DNA from 2 places in the Glutamicibacter sp. 0426 genome. Region 2 is predicted to be linked to the other one. Evidence: predicted binding sites of a transcription regulator. Region 2 holds the regulator's gene; the other holds the start of a gene.
What was found. Region 2 encodes Rex, which represses fermentation and respiration genes when NADH is low (regulators of the CRP and FNR family bind a similar motif). Its sites were predicted from a motif close to CTTGTGAANNNNTTCACAAG; they were not measured.
Positions count from the first base shown of each region.

Region 1 (10,801 bases), 890 kb from region 2:
ACGAAGAAGTTTTCGGGATCGCTTCGCGCTGCCGGATCGTGCTGGCGTGCGTTAGCCAAATCCTCACGCAGGCGGGAGATAAAACTCATGAATACTACCTTAATGGTTGCGGTTCGCTGCGGGACAATCCGCAGATGTCACACAGCAAATCGGCGCGAGCTGCACCGATAAAGGTCTCTCAATAGACCCAACGGTGGCTCACGCCGATTTATTCTGCTTCTGCAAATCTGCTTAGCCGCGGATGTCATCGAAGAGCAGCGTGGAGATGTAGCGCTCACCGAAGTCAGGGATGATCGCAACGATCTGCTTGCCTGCATTTTCCTCGCGTGCGGCGACCTGCACGGCGCCCCATACGGCTGCACCAGCGGAGATGCCGCCGAGGATGCCTTCCTTGACGCCCAGCGCGCGAGCGGTCGACACCGAATCCTCGATGCTGGCATCCAGGACTTCGTCGTACAGTTCGGTATCGAGCACCTCTGGGATGAAGTTCGCGCCCAAGCCCTGGATCTTGTGCGGGCCCGGCTTTCCGCCATTGAGGATTGGGGAATCCTTCGGCTCCACTGCCACGATCTTCAGGTTCGGATTCTTTTCCTTCAGGTAGCGGCCTGCGCCGGTGATCGTTCCACCGGTACCGATGCCGGCAACCAGGATATCGACCTTGCCTTCGGTATCGGCCCAAATTTCCGGACCGGTAGTGTCTGCGTGCACCTGCGGGTTCGCGGTGTTGGCGAACTGCTGCGCCCAGATGGCGTTATCGGAGGTCGCAACGATCTCCTTGGCCTTCTCCACGGCGCCGCGCATGCCATCGGCGCCCGGAGTCAGCACGATCTCGGCACCGAAAGCGCGCAGCATGACGCGGCGCTCGGTGGACATGGTCTCAGGCATGGTCAACACGACCTTGTAGCCGCGAGCCGCGCCAACCATGGCCAGCGCGATGCCGGTGTTGCCGGACGTGCCCTCGACAATGGTGCCACCTGGCTTCAACGCGCCCGATGCCTCGGCTGCATCAACGATGGCCACGCCGATGCGGTCCTTGACGGAGTTGGCCGGGTTGTAGAATTCCAGCTTCACGGCAATGTTGCCTGGCAGGCCCTCGCCGACGCGATTCAGGTTCACCAGCGGAGTGTTGCCGACGACTTCGGTGACGTTGTTGTAGATCTTGCCCATCTTGTATGCAATCCTTACGTGTACTTTATGCAGCCGCAGATAGTTGCGGCGAAATAACTGCTGGAATCTGGCGTAACCGCCGGACACCCATCGGGTTCACAACTAACCCTAATAGGCCTAAAGCGCGGCTAGGCTTCGTTTAGCCATTGAGCGTAATATTTCCTGACTTTTGCGAGCTTTGGATCGATAATCACCCGGCAATATCCGACTTCTTGGTTTTCGGAGTAATAATCCTGGTGAATTTGCTCGGCAGGATAGAAATCTTTCGACTCTTCCAGCGTGGTGACGATCGGATTGGGGTATATACGCGAGAACTTGTCGATGGCGGCCTCGAAAAGTTCGCGCTGTGCATCGTCGAGCGGGAACATCGCCGAGCGGTACTGGGTTCCAACATCGTAGCCCTGGCGGTTCAGCGTGGTCGGGTCGTGCACGGTGAAGAACATGTCCAGGATGACGTCGGCCGGAACCACTTGCGGATCGAAGATCACCGCGACACCTTCGGCATGCCCGGTGGTGCCGCTGCAGACTTCGCGGTAGTTCGGATCCTTGGTGTGGCCGCCGATATATCCGGAAATTACCGCGTAGACGCCACGCGTTCGCTGGTACACGGCATCCAAGCACCAGAAGCAACCGCCAGCTAGCACGAAGGTGCTCAACTTGGTGTCCTGGACATCCAGGGTCGGGGTGAATTGATGAGGTGACTGAAGGCTGAGAATACTCACACAGTTCATAACGTTGCGGCGTTGCATTCTGTTCCATCCTCATTGGCACGGCGTAGTCTGGTTGGTATGCAGAGCAAGGCAAATAACTCGCAAGACCTGGGGAAGAGCAACGTTTCCCCGGAGGCCTCGACGCTCAAGCCCGTTACCGAAGAAGAGCCAGAGCAGCCGGTGGAAGACAGCTCGGCTGCGCAGACCACCCTGGGTAACGTCCTTGAAGCCGCCGAGGAGCTTTGGCCAAAGTCATTGGCCGAGGATTGGGATGCCGTTGGCCTGGTTACCGGACGAACCAGCCAGAAGATTTCCAAGATCGTGATGGCTGTTGATCCAACGCTGGAGGTGATCGAGGATGCAATCGCGCGTGGGGCCGATCTGCTGATCACTCACCACCCGCTGCTGTTGCGCGGAGTCACCCAGGTTGCCGGCACGACGTTCAAGGGCGAGGCCATTCACCGCCTGATTGAATCCGGTACCGCATTGCTGACCGCGCACACCAATGCCGACAGTGCCATCGGGGGCGTCAACGACGCGCTGGCCGATGCCTTCGGGCTCAAGGACTGCGTGCCTTTGGTGGAGTCCAAGGACGGGCTGCCGGAGGAAGGCCTGGGCCGGGTGGGCTTCTTGGAGAAGCCGATGAAGCTCGAAGATTTCGCGGAACGCGTCTACACCGTGCTGCCGGCCGTCGCCGGCGGAGTGCGTGTCGCCGGAGACCGCAGCGGAATCATCCGTAAGGTCGCCCTGTGCGGTGGTGCCGGGGATTCTCTCTTTGACGAGGTGCGCTCGCATCAGGCCGATGTGTACGTAACCGCCGACCTGCGCCATCACCCGGCAAGCGAAGCGCGCGAAGCTGCCAATGGCGGCTTCCCTTACCTGATCGACGTTTCCCACTTCGCTTCGGAATGGGTCTGGCTCTCGGCCGGTGCCCGCGCCTTGGGCAATGTGCTGAACGATCTGGGACATGCGGTGGAAATCGAGGTATCCCAGGTGAATTCCGATCCTTGGGACTTTGTCCTGACTCCATAGCCGGAGTTTGGCATGCTGCATCACGTAGAGATCTGGGTGGAGGATTTGGCAGCCAGCACAGCATCGCTGGGCTGGCTGCTGACCCGTCTGGGCTACACGGCCAATTCGCAATGGGCCAACGGCGTCAGCTATTCCTGCGGCGATTTCTATATCGTCCTGGAATCAGGTCCGGATGCGAAGAAGCAACGGCATGACCGGCTGGCTCCAGGGCTGAACCATTTGGCCTTCCAAGCCGGCACCAGGCAGGCCGTCGACACGTTGGCCGCCGAAGCGCTGGAGCGCGGTTTCAGCCTCATGTTCGCGCAACTGCACCCATACGCCGGGGGAGCGCAGCACTATGCGGCCTATTTGGAGGATGCTTCCGGATTCGAAGTCGAACTGGTTGCAGCGCAGCGATGATGCCATGCAGGCCTAGCGGAATTGCCCGGCTGGCACGGCATCATTCTCCTTCGCAACGCTCTCAGGCGGCGTGCTTCACGGTGGTGAACTGGTGGTCTTCTGGCAGCAGGATGTTCAGGGCCAGGCCCTTCTTGTCTTCCACCAGCGACGCTTCCCACTTGGTCTGGACCAGGTCGAGCAATTCTCCAGGATTCCTTGGTTCGACCGGCTGCTCGACCAGGAAGCGGGCGACCTCGCCGCGGGTGTGCTTGGCGAAATGCGAGACCACTTTCGGCGTTCCGTTGCGCATCTGGAACACATTGACCGCAACGGTGTTGCCACTGGCTGGCTTGTAGGCGGCTGCGTAGGTGCTCGACCGGGCGTCAACGATCAGCTGGCTGCCGGCCGCCTCATCGAGCACCGTGGCCAGCCGCTTCTTCCACCAGGTGGCCAGCTTGCCCAGCGGCTCGAGCTTGACCGACATTGACAAGCGGTAGGGCGGAATGCGATCGCCAAATCGCACGGCCCCCCACAGCGCGGAGATCACGATGACGGATTCGTCGGCGCGCCGCCGCGCGGCTTCATCCAGGCTCGCGTAGCCCAGGGCTTCGAAGAGCACCCCCGAGTAGATGTCGTGAGCCTGGGCGGCCGGCTCGGTGTGCAGGTTGATATTCCGAGCTACCTCATTGGCCAGCGAAGCTCCGACCCCCAGCAGGTCCATGGCATCTTCCCTTGCCGAGACTTCTGCCAGGGTGTCGAGCACGAGGCGGCGTTCGGCAGAGAGCTCCGGAAAAGAGAGATCTTCGATTTCGAAGGGAGCTCCTTCGGCGTGGGCGGTCTTGCCTTCGGAAGGCGGCAAAAAAATAAGCACGCTCTCCAGCTTATCGGAGTCCACCTGCTGCTCTGCGCCGGCCATGTCCCCGCCGTGGCGACTCCGGCTGTGAGCGATCCAGTGTTCGAAAGTGGTCCGAAGGCTGTCCTGAACCGATTAGACTGGTAGTGAATGGGATGGCCAGACGGTCGCGTGGCAAGCAATTGTCCCGAGGAACGTCCGGGCTCCGCAGAACAGGGTGGTGGGTAACGCCCACTCGGGGTAACCCGCAGGCTAGTGCCACAGAAAATAGACCGCCAGGTTTTCCTGGTAAGGGTGAAACGGTGGTGTAAGAGACCACCAGCACCCCAAGTGATTGGGGTGGCTAGGTAAACCCCACTCGGAGCAAGGTCAGACAGACTGCGTTATGAGGGCTGTTCGCCCCATGCAGTCGGGTGGACCGCTAGAGGCTGCCGGCAACGGCAGTCGTAGATAGATGACCGTCCCGCTTCGGCGCGACAAAACCCGGCGTATCGGCCATCCCATTCATTAATCCCATGGCTGCATCCAGCCCTTCATTCCTGGTCGCATCGCCCGGCCCTTGCCCGCTCGTGAGATGATTCACAGTTCCCGATCCGCGCTTTTTCAGCGCACGGTCTAGAATGGATCATGTACTTACGAGGATGATCCTGTTACCTCGTGCCACCGCAAAAGCAATGGTGCTTCCCACGGTGCCAACCGACTTCATGGATCTGCGAGTCGGCTGAATTGGAAGGATTTTCTGTGACCCAGCAGTCTGTCGTTGCCCAGCAAGAATGGAGCGGGCGCGAAGAGCTCGCCGAGGCCATGATTCCACTGATCGGACGTCTGTACCGCAAGAACAATGTGGTGACCTCCGTCTACGGCCGCAAGCTGATCAACCAGTCCGCCATCGACATCATCAAGGCCCACCGCGTCGTGCGCCGCATCGATGGCGAAGAGCTCGACCTGAACGACACCAAGGCGATCCTCGATGCCATCGAGTCCCTGAATGTCGGCTCGGTCTCCGTTGATCTCGGCCGTATGAACAAGAAGTTCAAGGAGTCCGGTTCCGCTGATCTGAACGCCTTCCTGGCTGATGAATTGGGCGAGAAGGTTGGCCAGGCTGGCGCAACCGACGCAGAACCGCAGGATGTCGTGCTGTACGGCTTCGGCCGCATCGGCCGCCTGCTGGCCCGCATCCTCATCGAGCGCGGCGGCTACGGCCTGCGCCTGCGCGCCATCGTAGTCCGCAAGGGCGCGGAGAACGACTTGGTCAAGCGCGCCTCGCTGCTGCGCCGCGACTCGGTGCACGGCCGCTTCGACGGCTCGATCACCGTTGACGAGGAAAACAGCACCATCCTCGCTAACGGCACCCTGATCAAGGTCATCTACTCGAATGACCCGACCACCGTTGACTACACCGAGCACGGCATCGACAACGCCATCGTCGTGGACAACACCGGCCGCTGGCGCGACGAGGCCGGCCTGTCCCAGCACCTGCAGGCCAAGGGCGTTTCCCGTGTCCTGCTGACCGCACCCGGCAAGGGCGATCTGAAGAACATCGTCCACGGCATCAACGATTCGTGGATCACCGCAGAAGACAAGATCGTCACCGCTGCATCGTGCACCACCAACGCCATCACCCCTGTGCTCAAGGCGCTGAACGAGAAGTTCGGCGTTACCCACGGGCACGTCGAGACCGTTCACTCGTTCACCAACGACCAGAACCTGATCGACAACTTCCACAAGGGCGAACGCCGCGGCCGCTCGGCAGCGCTGAACATGGTGATCACCGAAACCGGTGCCGCCAAGGCTGTTGCCAAGGCCCTGCCGGAGTTCGAAGGCAAGCTGACCGGCAACGCCATCCGCGTTCCTACCCCGGATGTCTCCATGGCGATCCTGAACCTCAACCTTGAGAACGAGACCACCAAGGAAGAGCTGAACGCCTACCTGCGCGAAACCTCGCTGACCTCGAACCTGCACAAGCAGATCGACTACATCGATTCGCCTGAGGTTGTTTCCACCGACTTCGTCGGCTCGCGCCGCGCTGGCATCGTTGACGGCCTGGCCACCATCGTGTCCGGCAAGAACGCTGTCGTCTACGTTTGGTACGACAACGAATTCGGCTACTCCTGCCAGGTAGTCCGCGTCATCGAAACCATGGCCGGTACCCACCCAGCCGCAGTTCCTGCAGTGAAGGCAGAAGCCGTCACCGCCTAGGACCTCAAGGGTTTCAGCTGAAGGGGCCATTCCAACGAACCAAGCGTTGGGATGGTCCCTTCTTGCATGCCAGGATTGAGGCCGAACCCGTCCCGTGCGCGATTCGCGGTGCCGGCTGTTCTGTTCCGGCGCCGAAACCAGCCGAATGTGCGCGTATCCCGTCGCTCGCCGTCTTGTCCCGTGCGCACAGTACCTGTTGCTAGAGGAAGTGTCCTGTGCAAGGCTCGGGGCATGATGCGATCAACTAATCCGGCCCCGCGCCACGGCCGGTGGCCCTCGGACATGTCGCTGCCCGTGGATGATCACGCGCAGCCTATCCAGATGCTGCTGTTCATCCGGCAGGCCTGGGGCCTGGCCGGAGATCTCGCCCTGCCCCAGCTCAGCCCGGTTCCCGAGACGGGCTCCTCGGCCCTGCCGGATGAAGTTGACCGGGACCTGTCGGAGCAACGATCGATCCAGACCTGGTCGAACGCGTGGGCGGGAAAGGCGCGGGGTGCCCATCGCATCCCCGGGCTGGCGGCAACTACCGCGGCAACCGGTTCAGCCACCGGCAATGATTTCTGGACCCAGCAGTACGGCGACGAGGGGATCGACCTCATCGTATTCGAGCAATGGGAACAGGTGTTCGATCCGTGGTTGGGATTGAATCCAGAACCGGTGCTGCGCAGCACGGAGGTCCAGCCGGTGCTGGTCGCCGCCTGGGAGCGCGGGTTGACGGATCTCATCGTGGTGCCGTGGGCTGGGTACTGCATGCACCGGCTAGGCGATTCGCACCTGGCAACCTCCTTCGAAACCGCCGCCAACTGGTCCCTGCTCAGGCAGGCACTCGCAGAGTGGAGTCGCGCGCCGCTGACGTGAGGCGTCGCCAGTTGCTGCGGCGGTCTTCCGTCAACGACCATCTGCACATCAAGGCGAGGCATGGAGGCTGCGGATCCGGAGGCGCATCCGCTGCGCCGGACTGCTAGGCTCTACGCCATCGGGGATGGGATCGAGGTGGACCGATGGACAGGACCAGGGTACTGGCAGCACGCATGGCCAGCCAGCTTCTGCTGGAACCGGCAGAATCCACGCTGCAAGCCTCAGAGCACATGCTCGCCTTCCAGTCCCAGGACTTCGCTGCAGGACGCTACGGGCTGGCCCAGCGCTCCGCAGCGCAAGAATCCCGCCAGCAAGTCGACGCGCTGTTCGCCGAAGGTCAACTGGTCCGGTCATGGACCATGCGAGGCACGCTGCACATCTGCGTGGCCGAAGACGCGCGGTGGCTGGTGCGGGCTAGCCGTGAACGCACCATGCGCTCAGCGGCCGCACGCCTGCGCGGACTGCAGATCGACGCACAGGTCATTGACCAGGCTGCCGGCGTCATCAGCTCGCATTTGCAGGAGTCCGGACAGGCCTGCCGAACCGGGCTCTTCAACGTGCTGAACCGGCACGGAATCGAGACGGACAAGCAACGCGGCTTGCACCTGCTGCAGGTCCTTGCCCTGGACGGTTTGATCTGCCTGGGGCCCACCCCTGATGGTGCAAAGCTCACCGCCCAGGACTTCGTGCTCGTCGATGAACGGATTGCACAGCACCGGGAACCGGCGGATCCGCTGGCGGAAATATTGCGCCGCTATCTCAGCTCCCATGGGCCAGCCACCATCCGCGACGCAGCCTGGTACGCGGGGCAGACGCTTTCTGCCATGAGAACTGCTGCCCAAGCCCTTGATGACGTGCTGGTCAGCGCAGGCAACGATGAGCGAGGAGAAAACTATTGGGTCATTGCCGGAAGCCTGGCCCACCGCGAGCTTGAAACGCCGCAGTCCACCCGGTTGCCGCTGCGCCTGCTGGGTCCCTTTGACGAGTACTACCTGGGCTATGCGGATCGGGCGCTGGCAGCCGATGAGCAGATGGCCCAGCAGATCCTGCCGGGAAAGAATGGCATGTTCCTGCCCTTCTGGCTTGAACAAGGCAGGGCGGCAAGGCTCTGGAATGCAGAAGCAGCGCCGACCGATCGACTCGGTGCGGCGCTGCATCAGCGGTATCTGGACTTCAAGACCGCCCGGTAGGCGGCTGCCTGGCAATCGACACTGGCCTAGTGGCCGAAGGGGTCCTCATCGGTACCCGGCAACCAGGTATTGCCCGGTACGCCCCAGCCAAGAGCCTTCTTGGCCTTCTTCCACTTCTTCTCCCAGCGCGGCTGCAGCTTGTCCACGTACAGCAGGCCGTCCAAGTGGTCGTACTCGTGCTGCATGATGCGGGCGAACCAGCCATGCGCCTCGAAGGAGATCGGCTTGCCGAACTCGTCGAAGCCCTCCACCTTCGCATAGTCGGCGCGCTGCAACGGGTAGTTCAAGCCAGGTACGGACAAGCAGCCCTCCGAATGGTCATCGGGATGGGCAGGAGCCTGCGAAACCTTCGAAAGGGTCAGCTTGGGATTGATCACCACACCGCGCTCGGGAGCATCATCCTGGTCCGCGAAGACGTAGGTGAACATGCGCAGGCCCAAACCGATCTGCGGAGCGGCCAAGCCGACACCGTGCGCCTCATCCATGGTGACGTGCATATCGGCAACGAGCTCGCGCAAGGCGTCGTCAAACTCGGTGACCTCCACCGCACGCTGGTGAAGTACAGGTTCTCCGTAAACAGTGATCTGCCGAATAGGCACGTGATCAGTTCCTTTCAAAAGTGCTTAGAGTGCTCGTCCAATAGTTTCACGCATGATCTCACTTGTGCCACCGAAAATGGTCAGCAAGCGCGAGGCGGTGAACGACTGGGCGATCGGGTACTCCATGATGTAGCCGTAGCCGCCATGGATCTGCAACGCCCGATCGGAAAGCTTCTTGGCGCTCTCACTAGCCCAAAGCTTGACCTCCGCGGCCTCTGCAGGATCCAGCTCGCCATCGTTGAACGCCAGCACAGCCCGATCCACGAAGCTCTGGGTGACATGCGCCTCAGTCTTCAGGTTGGCCAGCTCGAAACGGGTGTTCTGGTACTCGGTCAGCGCCTGGCCGAAGGTCGAGCGGTTCTGCGCATGCTCCAGCGCCTGCTCGAAGGACGCGGTGCAGATCGCCGACGCTGCCACGGCAATTGCCAGGCGGGCCTGGGGGAGGTGCGCCTTGACGTAGGCCAGGCCCTGGCCGGCTTCGCCAACCAGGTCGGCAGCCGTAACGCGGACATCGTCGAAGAACAGCTCAGCGGTATCAGAAGCGCGCAACCCGATCTTGTCGAAGGGGCTGCCATTGGTGTAACCCTCGGAACGCTCGACCATGAACAACGAGAAGGACTGCTCGGTGGCCCGTCCGCTTTCGCCATCGGTACGCGCCAGCACCAGCGCGGCATCGCCGAAGGCTGCATTGCCGATGAAAGTCTTCTGCCCGCTGATCAGCCAGTCATCTCCATCTCGGACCGCCTTGGTGCGTACGGCACGCAGGTCGGACCCCGCGCCAGGCTCGGTAAACGCGCAGGAGGTAATGGTGGAGCCATCGACCATGCGCGGCAGCCACTTGTCCTTGAGCTCGGCAGAACCGTAGGACAGCAGATAAGGCAGAACCAGATCGTCATGCAGGTGGAATGCCAATGCCACGGCCAGATGCCCGGCACGCACGAACTCCTCGTCAAGCACTACACGGAAGCGGTAGTCATCGATCCCCATGCCACCGAACTCCTCGGGCACGGCAAGACCCAGCAGGCCGTTTTCGCCGGCGGCCTGCCACACCTCACGAGGGATCTGGTGCTCCTTCTCCCACTGGGCGTATTTGCCGGAAATCTCCCGGGCATTGAACTCCATAGCCAGTTCACGGAACTGCTCGTGGTCCTCTTCAAAGAGCGCGCGTTTCACAGGGGAGTACCTTTCGGTGGATAGAACGAAGGCATGTAGCTCACTGGCTTGCCGAAGTACATGATCCATTATGGTTGCTCAGGCCAATTCATGCCTATTCGCCAGGGCAAACAACGATTCAAGTCACCAAATAACGCAAAAAGTCTCGAAAAACACGGGATTAGACCTCGAAACGCCGAGCATTCGAACATACTTTCGAATCAGTGTTTCAACCTGCCGAAATATGACTTAATGCCTCATTTGGGCGGCGTTGCGCTCGCCGGTAGGGCCGAGTTTCCTGTTCATCTAGGCGCTTCCGTATCGTGCTTGCAGCTGGCCTCGGTAATGGACTGGGCTTGCCGGTCTTGCCCGTGCCTGGACTCGTGACTTTGCGTGGCGCGCAGCCCGATGCGTCTGGGTGCCCCGTGTGGTTGACGCTCCATTTGGACGGTTGATAGGCGGATTGCAGGTCGCTCTGGGCGGGGAGCAGCGAGGCAGCGTGACGAGGAGCTCGTCTGTTCAGTGAAACCGTTTTGCCCGTCTTGGGCATGACCTTGTATCTCACGGGTTCATGCGATGGCTGTCGGCGGTATGAAGTCGAACACTGAGCCAGGAAATGTGCCGCCGTGGTCATGGAGCTCCACAGTGCTGGAAGCAAAAAAG
Region 1 covers NZ_MPBI01000001.1:1,001,393-1,012,193, reverse strand. Annotated here, with positions in the region: gene epsC (serine O-acetyltransferase EpsC) at 1-89, opposite strand, end outside; gene cysK (cysteine synthase A) at 232-1,167, opposite strand; gene msrA (peptide-methionine (S)-S-oxide reductase MsrA) at 1,296-1,823, opposite strand; gene BKX98_RS04785 (Nif3-like dinuclear metal center hexameric protein) at 1,956-2,909, shown strand; gene BKX98_RS04780 (VOC family protein) at 2,922-3,308, shown strand; gene BKX98_RS04775 (YaaA family protein) at 3,370-4,158, opposite strand; RNA gene rnpB (RNase P RNA component class A) at 4,292-4,647, shown strand; gene BKX98_RS04765 (glyceraldehyde-3-phosphate dehydrogenase) at 4,882-6,339, shown strand; gene BKX98_RS04760 (hypothetical protein) at 6,571-7,197, shown strand; gene BKX98_RS04755 (winged helix DNA-binding domain-containing protein) at 7,341-8,387, shown strand; gene def (peptide deformylase) at 8,414-8,986, opposite strand; gene BKX98_RS04745 (acyl-CoA dehydrogenase family protein) at 9,011-10,159, opposite strand.
Region 1: BKX98_RS04765 (glyceraldehyde-3-phosphate dehydrogenase) is a predicted target of Rex. The motif match lies at 4,707-4,726, and genes of this name have one in related genera.

Region 2 (10,801 bases):
TTCCCGGCGTGCAGCTGGCCGAGCATGAGGGACGCATCTGGGTTTCCGGACCGATGCTGGCCGACGGATACGCCAACGCCCCCGAAGCCACGGCCGAGCACTTCGTTGAACGAGATGGTGCGCGCTGGTATGTCACCGATGATCTGGGCACGGTTGACGGACAGCGCTTGAAGATCATCGGACGCGTCGATGACGTGATTAATTCCGGTGGCATCAAGCTTTCGGCATCGAAGATCGAAGGGCTGCTGGAGGAATTCTTTACGCAGGCAATCGTGGTTCCGGTGCCCGATGCGCAATGGGGCCAAAGCGTGGGCCTGGCCTATTCGGGCCCGACCAGCACCGCCGATGCCTTTGACGCGGTGCGCCGGACCCTGGGCAAGGAGGCTGTGCCAAAGCACGTGCGCCACTACCCCCACGGCTTGCCGCAGCTGCCCAACGGCAAGTTCAACCGGCGGCTGCTCATCGAGGAACTGGGCATTCGCGACTAGCCTCAATTCGCCTTGCACGGCTAATCGCGGGAAACTAGAGGGTACGAGTTTTCACTTGCCCTGAAAGGACAGGAAGTGGCCACACTTTCCCAATGGGTTTCCGGAGCGCGCTTGCGCACCTTGCCCATCGTCATTGCCCCGGTCGTCATCGGCACCGCGGCCGCGCTCGGTGAAACCGGAACCATTCACTGGATCCGTTTCATCTTGGCTCTGCTCGTGGGCCTGCTGCTCCAAGTGGGAGTGAACTACTCCAACGACTACTCGGATGGCATCCGCGGCACCGATGACGAACGCGTCGGCCCGTTGCGCCTGACCGGGTCCAAGCTCACGGAGCCGAAGAACGTGCGCAATGCCGCATTCGGGTGCTTCGGGTTGGCCGCCGCCTTCGGCCTGATCCTGGTTATCCTTTCCTCAGCCTGGCCGCTGCTGCTGGTCGGCGTTGCCGCGATCTTCGCCGCCTGGGGCTACACCGGCGGCAAGAACCCCTATGGCTACCGAGGTCTGGGCGATATCTACGTCTTCATCTTCTTCGGCCTGGTTGCCACCCTGGGCACCACTTTCACCCAGATCAACCAGCTGACCATGGCTTCACTGTGGGGTGCCATCGGCACCGGGCTGATTGGCTGCGCCCTGCTGATGGCCAATAACGTGCGCGACATTCCTACCGACAAAGAGGTGGGGAAGATTACCTTGGCGGTACGCCTTGGCGAACACAACGCCCGCCTGAGCTATGTGCTGATGCTGGCGGTAGCCATCCTGCTGCCATTGCTGGCCACCGGCGACTTCCCGTGGATGTGGCTGATCCTGATCACCTTCATTCCTGCGGCAGCGCCATCGCTGCTGATGCTTCGCGAGCAGCGGCTTCCCAAACTGGTGTTGGTGCTCAAGCAGACCGGCATTGTGAATATGGTCTACGCGGTGCTCTTCGCCCTGGCGATCGCCATCGAGGTTCTAGCCTAGGCTCCAGCAATGACTGCATAAGACGATGGGCTGGCCGGATCATGCGATCCGGCCAGCCCATCTCGTTAATTGCCGTGCCGGCCAGGGTGGTTGGCTGGGCCATGCAGTTCTCGATTGACCTGCGTAGCGGGAACTACTCGGCGTGAGGCGTCTGCTTGCGCTGCGATTCGTCGAATTCATCCTCGACAGCTTCGTCGTCCAGCTGCTTCTTGGTCTTGTTGGCCGAGGTCTTGTTGAAGGCATTGCGGATATCTTCGTTCGCCCGTAGACGAAGTTTGTTGAAGAAAAGGTAGGCCACCGCGAAGGCCACGATGAGGCCAATAATTCCGGAAACGAAGATTGGCCACCTCAGACCCCACCAGAGGCCTAGGAAAACGGCGAGGAATACGCCTAGGCGGATAACGGTATATTTCACGAACTGCATAGTCTCAAGTCTACCGATGAACCTGTGAACAGGATTATCACTAGAATGGAAGCATGGTCCGCTTTATAATTTTCGCCGCAGTGGTTTCGGTTGCTTTGACGATCTACACCCTGATCGAATGCGCTCGTGCAGAACGCAGCCGCATACGTTCATTGCCTAAGCCTGCGTGGTTCGCGGTCATCATCCTGCTACCGCTCGTCGGAGCAGGTTTGTGGTTCCTCCTGGGGCGCCCTGCAGCATCTCATGATGCCCCGGCGCAGAAGTCCATGGCTCCGGACGATGACGAGGATTTCCTGCGCCAGCTGGAGATCTGGCGCCGCCAGCAGCAGCGTGAAGCCGACCTGAAGGCGCGTGAGCAAGACCTCACCAAACGCGAGGAAGCGCAGAAGGCCGACGACGCGAAACCAGCCAAGCCGGAGGCCAAGGAGCCAAAGCCCAGCGCGGAGCACAAGAACAACCCAGAAGGCTCAGACAGCGCTTCGCCTGACTCCGAATAGCCCTCTCGACCTGCCGGGGTTCCCGGCAGCCAGCCCAGCACGCCTAGCCAGCGCAGCTGGGCTTTATTTGTGCCCTGGAGCCCCGGGCAACCGGGTGGCTGGACTAGCCCCGGACCGCTTCTCCGGGCTCCGGACGGGCTCAATGGGCCACTTGCAGGCTACTTGCGCCTCGGCTGGACACGGCGCCCTTCACTGCGCGGATAAAACGCTGCGAGCGGCCTCCCCTGAAAGGGAAACCGCTCGCAGTGCCGATTTCTTTTGGGTCTAGACTCCGGCGTAGGAGTGCAGGCCGTCGAAGAAGATGTTCACGATGGTGAAGTTGAAGACCACGCACAGGAAGCCGATGATGGACAACCAGGCCGAGCGTGGACCCGTCCAACCGCCGGTGGCGCGTGCGTGAAGGTAGCCTGCATAGACCACCCAGATCACGAAGGACCAGACTTCCTTTGGATCCCAACCCCAGTAACGGCCCCAGGCGGCTTCAGCCCAGATCGCTCCGGCGATCACGGTGAAGGTCCACATCACGAAGGCGATGGTGTTGATGCGGTAGGCGAAGTTCTCCAGTGCGCCGGCGCCCGGCACCACGCGCATGAAGGGCAACTTGTCCTTCTGGCCAGCGGCCAGGCGGTTCATGCGGGCATGCTGGATCAGCTGCAGCACGTTCATGGCGAAGCTGATGGCGAACAGCGCCGAAGCCAGCACCGCGATGGAAACGTGGATGACGATCCATGGCGACTGCAAAGCGGGAACGAGGTGGCCCACCGGTGTGGGGAAGCCGATGGTGGCACCGCACAGCATCAAGGTCACCAGGCCGGAAATGAAGGATCCCATGAAGCGCAGGTCCTTGAAGATCAGCACCAGCAGGTACACCAGGGCCACCAGGAAAGCACCGGTCGACAGGAACTCGTACATGTTGCCCCACGGCACGCGGTGCGCTGCCATTGCCCGGGAAACCACTGCGCCGCCGTGCAGGACCGCTGCCAGCCACATCAGCACCACGGCAATGCGCGCCATCGGACGCTTGGATGACAGCTGGGTGTATTCCATCTTGTCGGTCACGATGTGCTCGCCGACGTTATCGGCACGCGCGGCGGCACCCCTGCTGGCACGGGCCTTGGTGCCCACCGCGGCACTGCCGGCGCTGACCAGCAGTTCCTCGTCGCGCTTGAGCGCCTGGGAATCCATTTCGCTGATGGACTTGTTGGTTTTTGCCAGGTCCAAGGCGAAAATGATGAAGACGACCCCATAGACCATGGCGGCCAGCAGCATGAACAGCTGGCTGTATTCACCCAGCGTTTCATTAATAGGCGCTAATGCCCCTGCGTTATCCATTTACGGCTCCTTGGTTCTGCTCCTGGCTTGCCAATGGCCAAGCCTTGTCAAAGATCTTTTGTAGTTCTGCGGCTTCGCGTTCCAGACGCGGATCTTCGCCACGTGCCAGCAATGCGTATTCGATACTACGCTTGCCGTCGTCATTCTTCAGCTTCACCCAAACGCGGCGACGCGGGGTGAACAGCGAGATCGACAAGCCGATCAACGCCAGAGCCGAAGAGATGCCGATCGGCAGCTTGCCCGGGTCGTGGTTCACGTCCAGTGCGACATAGCGCTTGAGGTCGTCAAAGGTGATCGAGCCCTTGCCGTCGGGCAGCTCGTAGGTCTGTCCGGCTTCGAGGATGATGCCGCCGGCATCCAGATCACGGCTGTTCAGCGGCTCCATCTTGTCGGTGTCCAGCACGAACACGTTCTGCGGGTTGCCGTCGTCCAGTCCGAGATCGCCGAAGTACGAGTTCAGGTGCAGCTGCGGGTTAATGGCGTTGGGGTCGCCGGAAATGCCGAAGCCGTTCTCGTCCACCAGCGCGGTGGGAAGCAGGAAGCCCTGGAAGCCCAGCTGCGAAGGTTCTGCGTCCGGCACCTTCAGCACGAACATCGAGGTGTAGACCGAGTCCTGCGGGATGGAGACCGCCGGGCCGGAGTAGGCGACGTTGCCGTTGCCGTCCTTGACGGTAATCACCGGCGCGTAGCCGTTGCCGACCAGGTAGACGTCGGCGCCCTTGATGCGCAGCGGGTGGTTGACCTTCAGTTCCTGCTTCACAGGCTCGGCATCGGCCGATTCGCGCACCTGCACGTGGGCGGTGAAGTCCAGAGGCTGGCCGAAGTGGGATTCGGATTCGCGGTCGAAGACAATATCGAACTTGTCCAGGGTCACTGCGTAGCCAGGGAGGTTATCGGCATTGAAGTTCGTGCCCGGGGTGAAGGAGTCATAGGCGACCAGCGAGTTCACGAACGTTTCCCCCTCGACCACCACACGCTGCCCGGTGTAGCCCAGGGAGCCGCCGATCGCCGCGGAAGCAAGGACGCCCACCAGCGAGATGTGGAAGAGCAGGTTGCCGATTTCGCGGGTGTACCCGCGCTCAGCGGCCACCGAGGCACCGGTGGCATCCTCGCGGCGCTCGACGCGGTAGCCGCGCTTCTTCAGGATCCTGAACGCATCATCGATGACCTGCTGGTCATCGGGCGTATCGGCTTCGCCTTCAAGAATTTCATGCGTGCTGTACTGGGGCAGGCGGTCCAGGCGCGCCGGGGTCCGCGGTGGCGGGGTGCGCAAGGCCTTGGCGTGCTTCTTCACACGCGGGAGGATGCAGCCGATCAGCGAGATGAACAGCAGGATGTAGATCGCGGAGAACCACACCGAGGAGTACACGTCGAACATCTGGAAGCGGTCCAGCCAGGGGCCAGCGGTGGTGTGCTGCTCCAGATACTGGGCGACAGATTCGGGGTTGGCATCGCGCTGCGGGAAAATCGAGCCCGGCACCGCAGCGACAGCGAGCAGCAGCAGCAGGAACAGTGCTGTCGGCATCGATGTCAGCTGGGTCCAGATCCAGCGCATGGAGCCCACGAATCCCAGGGCAGGCACGTCGCCGGTTCCCTTGGACTTCCGTTGATTTTTCGCCATTAAATTGGCAACCTCACTTCATTGGCAAACCAGTTTTGCAGTTCTGCTACCCATGTTCCCCAGAGCCCTGTCACCATGACCAGGCCCAAGGCGATGAGCAGTCCCCCGCCCAAACGCATGATCAGTACTTGGTGCTTGCGGAAGAACGCCAGCGCCTGCATGCCGCGCTGCAGACCCATTGCGATCAGGATGAAGGGCAGGCCCAACCCGAGGCAATAGAACACGGTCAGCAGGGTTCCGCGGCCCACGTTCGCGTCCACTCCGGTGGACATGATCAATACCGCGCTCAACGTCGGTCCGATGCACGGCGCCCATCCCAACCCGAAGGTCAAGCCCAGCACCGGGGCGCCCCACAAGCCGGCAGGCGGTTTCTTATGGATCTTGCGGTCCCGCTGCATCCAGGAGAATCCGCCCATGAAGACGATGCCCATGAAGACCACGACCAACCCCAACGCCTGGGTGACCCAGGAGCCGTTGAACCTCAGCCATGCGGACGCCTGGCTGAAGAGCACGCCGGCGGCAATGAAGACCACAGAGAATCCCAGGACAAAGAGCAGCACGCCGGAGACGACCCGGCCGCGGCGGTGGTCCTTCAAATCTGCGCCAGTCAATCCGGTGACGTAGCCGAGATAGCCCGGCACCAGCGGAAGGACGCAAGGCGAGAGGAAGGAGACCAATCCGGCCAGCAGGGCCACTGGTGCGGCCAGGAGCAACGACCCGTCCAGGACGATGTCGGCAAAGGGATTAGAGGTCACTGCTCAGCTCACAACTCTTCGGTCAGAGCGGTGCTGATCAACGATTTGAGAGTACCCGGCTCCACCGCACCGATCACGCGGGCACGGACACGTCCCTTGCGGTCCAGCACCAGCGTGGATGGAACAGCCTGCAGCGGCACGTACTTGGTCATCGCCAGCTGGATCGCCCCGTCAGTGTCCTGCACGGACTCGTAGGGAATGTCGAAGGTGCGTTCAAAGGCCTTCGCGGCTTCGGCTTCGTCGCGTACGTTGATGCCGATGAATTCGACCTTCTCGCCGAACTCTTCGGCAATTTCCTTCAGATCCGGCGCTTCGATGCGGCACGGTGCACAGGCGGCATACCAGAAGTTCATGACGACCGGCTTGCCCTGCCACTGCGTGAAGTCGATGTCCGTGCCATGGTACGTGGTGGCCTTGATGGCCACCGGTTCGCTGCGCTTGGAGACTTCGTATTCTTCCACTGCACCGTCGCCGGCAATGTAGTTCTTGCCGTCGCCGCTGTTCGCTTGCGCGGTCAGCGCATCTTCCTTGCCGCTGCAGGCAGCCAGCGGCACCACGGCGGCGGCAACCATCAGCGATCGCAGCATGGTACGGCGGCTCAACGGGCGAGGATTAGGCACGGGATCAGTCATTTGCTTTAGGCTCCAGGGATATTCGCCGCGCCGGCAAGCAGCTCGGGGCACGGTTCGGTGTAACGCACGGAGACCAATTCGTCTCCCTCAAAATCAAAGCTGGTGATGGATGCAAGGGTGCACTCGCGCTGGCGCGGATCATGCCACAGACGCTTCTTCTCGGCGGCTCGGCGCGTCACCCAGATCGGCAGCTGATGGCTGACGATGATGACCTCGGAGCCTTCGCCGTGTTCGGCGACCGCTGCCTTGCGATGCTCGTCCATGGCCAGGCGCATGCGGGCTACCTGCTCGACGTAGGCTTCACCCCATGAAGGCTTCAGCGGGTTGACCAGCAGTGGCCAATACTTCGGCTGGCGCAGGTGCTCTGCGACCTTGGACAGGCCCTCGAGCTTGTTGCCCGCTTCAATCACCCGTTCGTCGGTGTGGATCTGCAGGTCCAAGGCCTTGGAGGTCGGCGCGGCAGTCTGCTGGGCACGCAAGAGCGGAGAGGCTACCAACCGGACCACGTTGCCGCCTTCGGCCTGGCGCTTGGCAAAATATTCGCCTGCCCCATCGGCCATCTGGAATCCCAGTTCCGAGAGCCCGAAGCCGGGGATCCTGCCGTAGAGCATACGGTCAGGGTTGAAAACTTCCCCATGGCGCAACAAATGGACAGTCGATAATGGCATGATTCCAGTGTCTCAAATATTCGGTGCAAATTAGCCATATTGTGGCCACCGTCAACTATTCACAGGACACGCATTGGAATCCCATATGGAAAAACCATCCTTTCGGAGGGGTTGCACACAATGACCTGCCACTACGCTTGGTAAATAAGATAGTTCGACCCAGAAGGATGCATGATGAGCGACTACGATCCTAACCAGCCGGGCCAGCCCTATAACCCGAACCCTTCGGGCCAGGGGTCATCGCAGAACCCTTACGGTGAAAACCCCTACGGCCAGCAGCCCTCGCCCTATGGCCAGAACCCGTACGGCCAGAATCCGAATCCCTACGGGCAGCCGCAGGCTCCGGGCTACGACCAGTATGGCCAGCAGGGCGGCTACGCTGGCGTGCAGCCGCCGACCGAGCGTCCGCGGACCTTGGCCATCGCCTTTGGCTTGATCTTGCTCGCCGGCATTTTCAGCGCCCTGGCCAGCTGGCTGATGGCCAACTCCAACATGATGGCGAACATGATTGGCCAGCAGTGGTCCTTGGTCCAAGAAGAGTTCGAGAAGCAGATGCAGAGCACTCCTGGCATGGAGCAGGATCCGCTGGTCGAGCAGATGATGGCCAGCCCTGAAGCGTTCATGTCCCAGGTCAATTCCATGATGTCGAGCTTCGTGATTGTCGGCATGGTCATCACCTTGGGCCTGTACTTCCTGGTGGGCTTCTTCGTTGGCCGCGGCGTGGGCGCCATGCGCATTATCGCCACGATCCTCGGTGCGATTTCGCTGCTGAACCTCGTGACGACCGTTCCAATGATCAGCATGTTCGCCGACACCCAGGCCGGAATCATCAATGCCGTCTACGTTGTGGGCATCTTGCTGGGCGTTGCCGGCGTGGTCTTCTCCTGGCTGCGCCCGTCCTCGCAATACATTGCGCAGCGCCGTCAGGCCCGCCTTGCGGGCTTCCGCTAAACCCCTGGCCTTGCAGCTTCGCTAGGCCCCGCAAGAACAATCAAGGCGTAGCCGCGTCATCCCATCGGAGGATGATGCGGCTACGCCTTTCTGCTTGCCGGAGTTTCAGCCTTGGACGGCGAGGTAGGCAAGGATCTGCAATTCGGTGGACAGGTCGACGCGCCGCAGATTCATTCCCGCTGGTACGCGCAGCGGCTTCGGCGCGAAGGAGAGCACCGAGCGGACCGACAGCTCGGCCAGTTCGTAGACCAGATCCTGCGCGGCTTCTCCGGGGACGGCTAGGACGGCAATGTTGATTTCCTCGCGTTCCACGACAGCAGCCAAGTCCGCGATGGCTTCCACATGCAGTTCGCCAACTGCGCTGCCCACCAGTGCAGGATCGACATCCAGAATCGCCTTGACGTTGAAGCCGCGAGTCCTGAACCCTGCATAGCCGCTGAGCGCCCGGCCGAGGTTGCCTGCGCCGAGAATGGCCACACGCCAGTCCTGGTTCAAGCCAAGTGTGCGGCTGATATGTTCTGCCAGCTCGCGGACCACATAGCCCACACCGCGGGTTCCGTAGGATCCCAACCAGGAAAGGTCCTTGCGCAAGATGGAGGGGTTAACGCCGGCTTCCTTGGCCAGCACCCCGGAACTGGTGCGTTCCAGGCCTTGGGCTTCCAGGGCGTTCAGCGCGCGCAGGTATTGAGTCAGTCGAGCCAGCGTGGCCTCAGGCAGGACCCGGGCTTCAAGCTCTGACATCTTCGTTCTCCCGCACTTTTCGGTGCTCTGGACGAGCACAACGCATATTCATGAATTCCGCCGCGGCTAGCTGCGCAGCAGCCGTTCGAGACGCTGTGCGTCGATGTGCCAGAAGTCGCGGACTGCTCCGTCGATGAGCAGCACCGGCACTTCTTCGTGGTGCTTTGCCAGCAGTTCAGGGTGCTGGTCGATATCGAGTTCGGAAAACTCCATATTCAGCCGTCCAGTCACCTCGGCCACGGTTGCGCGTGCGGCGTGGCACAGGTGGCAGCCTTCTCGAACCAATAGCTGGATCTGATGCAAAGTACTCACCTGCCTATAATCTCACGAGCCGTAACCACGCTTAAACTTGGCGATGAAATAAACTGGATCAAATGCCTTCCATCGATCCACACCCCAGCCCGAATTCCGCCCTGGCGCCGGAAACGGTCGCCGCTTTTTTCGATGTCGACAACACACTTGTGCGCGGCGCCTCGCTGTATCTGCTGGCCCGCAAGCTGCATGAGCGCCGTTTCTTCCAGTTCCGCGAAATCCTCTGGTTCGCGCTCAAGCAGCTGCGCTTCGCCGCCCGAGGCGAGCACCTCGGGGACATCCACCAGATCCGCGACCGTGCGTTGATGATGGTTCGCGGGATTCCGGTATCAGAGATCGAGAAGATCGGCAACGAGATCTATGACGAATACATCGAACCCAAGCTGTGGACCGGGACGGTAGCCATTGCCCGCCAGCATCGGACGGTGGGGCGTGAGGTCTGGCTGGTCACTGCCACTCCCCTGGAAGTGGCGAATGTCATCTCAGATCGCCTGGAACTTACCGGCGCACTGGGCACCGTAGTGGCCAGCGAAGACGGTTTCTACACCGGAGCGCTGGCCAGTCCGATCCTGCATGCTGCGGAAAAGGCCCAGGCCGTGCGCTCCCTGGCGAAGGCTCGCGGAATCTCGTTATCGAAGTCCTGGGCGTACTCGGATTCCTACAATGATGTTCCCCTGCTTGAAGCCGTGGGCCATCCGGTGTGCATCAATCCCGATGCACGGCTGCGCGCCTACGCCAAGCGCCGCGGCTGGCAGGTCTATGACTTCCGCACCGGCCAGCGGGCCGCCAAACTGGGCCTGAAGGCCGCTGGCGTCCTTGGCGCGCTCTGGGCTGCCCGGCGTTCATTCGTGCGCCGTTCCGGCTCTTAGGCGGGCGTTGAGCGGTTTTGGATAAAGCAATCGCCACCGTTCAGCAGTATCACTGTGAAGCGGTGGCGATGATTGCCAAGCGGCAAACGCTCAGAAGCAGATTTACTTCTTGTTGCGACGCTGGTGGCGGGTCTTGCGAAGCAATTTGCGGTGCTTCTTCTTCGACATACGCTTGCGGCGCTTCTTGATAACAGAGCCCATAGTGGTTCCTCACAAACTAAATAAATGCGTCAACCCCAAACGCCTGCTTGCGCGCGAGCACAAGGACAAGGTTGACCGGACGTTAAACGTTCCTTAACAGATTACCCGCTTTTCGGCCATGCTCTGACCATCGCGCGGACTATCGACCGTAGGAACCGGTACCGTGCTGCGGATCAATGGCCGCGGCATTCAGATATGATTCCACGGCGTTTTCCGGAACACGATAGGAGCGACCGAACTGAACAGCTGGCAGATCACCGGCGTGGATCAGCCGATAAACGGTCATTTTGGAAACACGCATCATGTCGGCGACTTCGGCCACAGTCATGAATCGGGCTCCGGCAAAATTC
Region 2 covers NZ_MPBI01000001.1:108,679-119,479, reverse strand. Annotated here, with positions in the region: gene BKX98_RS00545 (AMP-binding protein) at 1-488, shown strand, start outside; gene BKX98_RS00540 (1,4-dihydroxy-2-naphthoate polyprenyltransferase) at 564-1,448, shown strand; gene BKX98_RS00535 (DUF4229 domain-containing protein) at 1,582-1,872, opposite strand; gene BKX98_RS00530 (PLD nuclease N-terminal domain-containing protein) at 1,926-2,369, shown strand; gene ccsB (c-type cytochrome biogenesis protein CcsB) at 2,634-3,701, opposite strand; gene BKX98_RS00520 (cytochrome c biogenesis protein ResB) at 3,694-5,322, opposite strand; gene BKX98_RS00515 (cytochrome c biogenesis CcdA family protein) at 5,322-6,077, opposite strand; gene BKX98_RS00510 (TlpA disulfide reductase family protein) at 6,086-6,709, opposite strand; gene BKX98_RS00505 (histidine phosphatase family protein) at 6,715-7,377, opposite strand; gene BKX98_RS00500 (DUF3824 domain-containing protein) at 7,552-8,328, shown strand; gene BKX98_RS00495 (redox-sensing transcriptional repressor Rex) at 8,434-9,108, opposite strand; gene BKX98_RS00490 (glutaredoxin family protein) at 9,136-9,381, opposite strand; gene BKX98_RS00485 (HAD family phosphatase) at 9,444-10,250, shown strand; gene BKX98_RS00480 (30S ribosomal protein bS22) at 10,353-10,451, opposite strand; gene BKX98_RS00475 (helix-turn-helix domain-containing protein) at 10,591-10,801, opposite strand, start outside.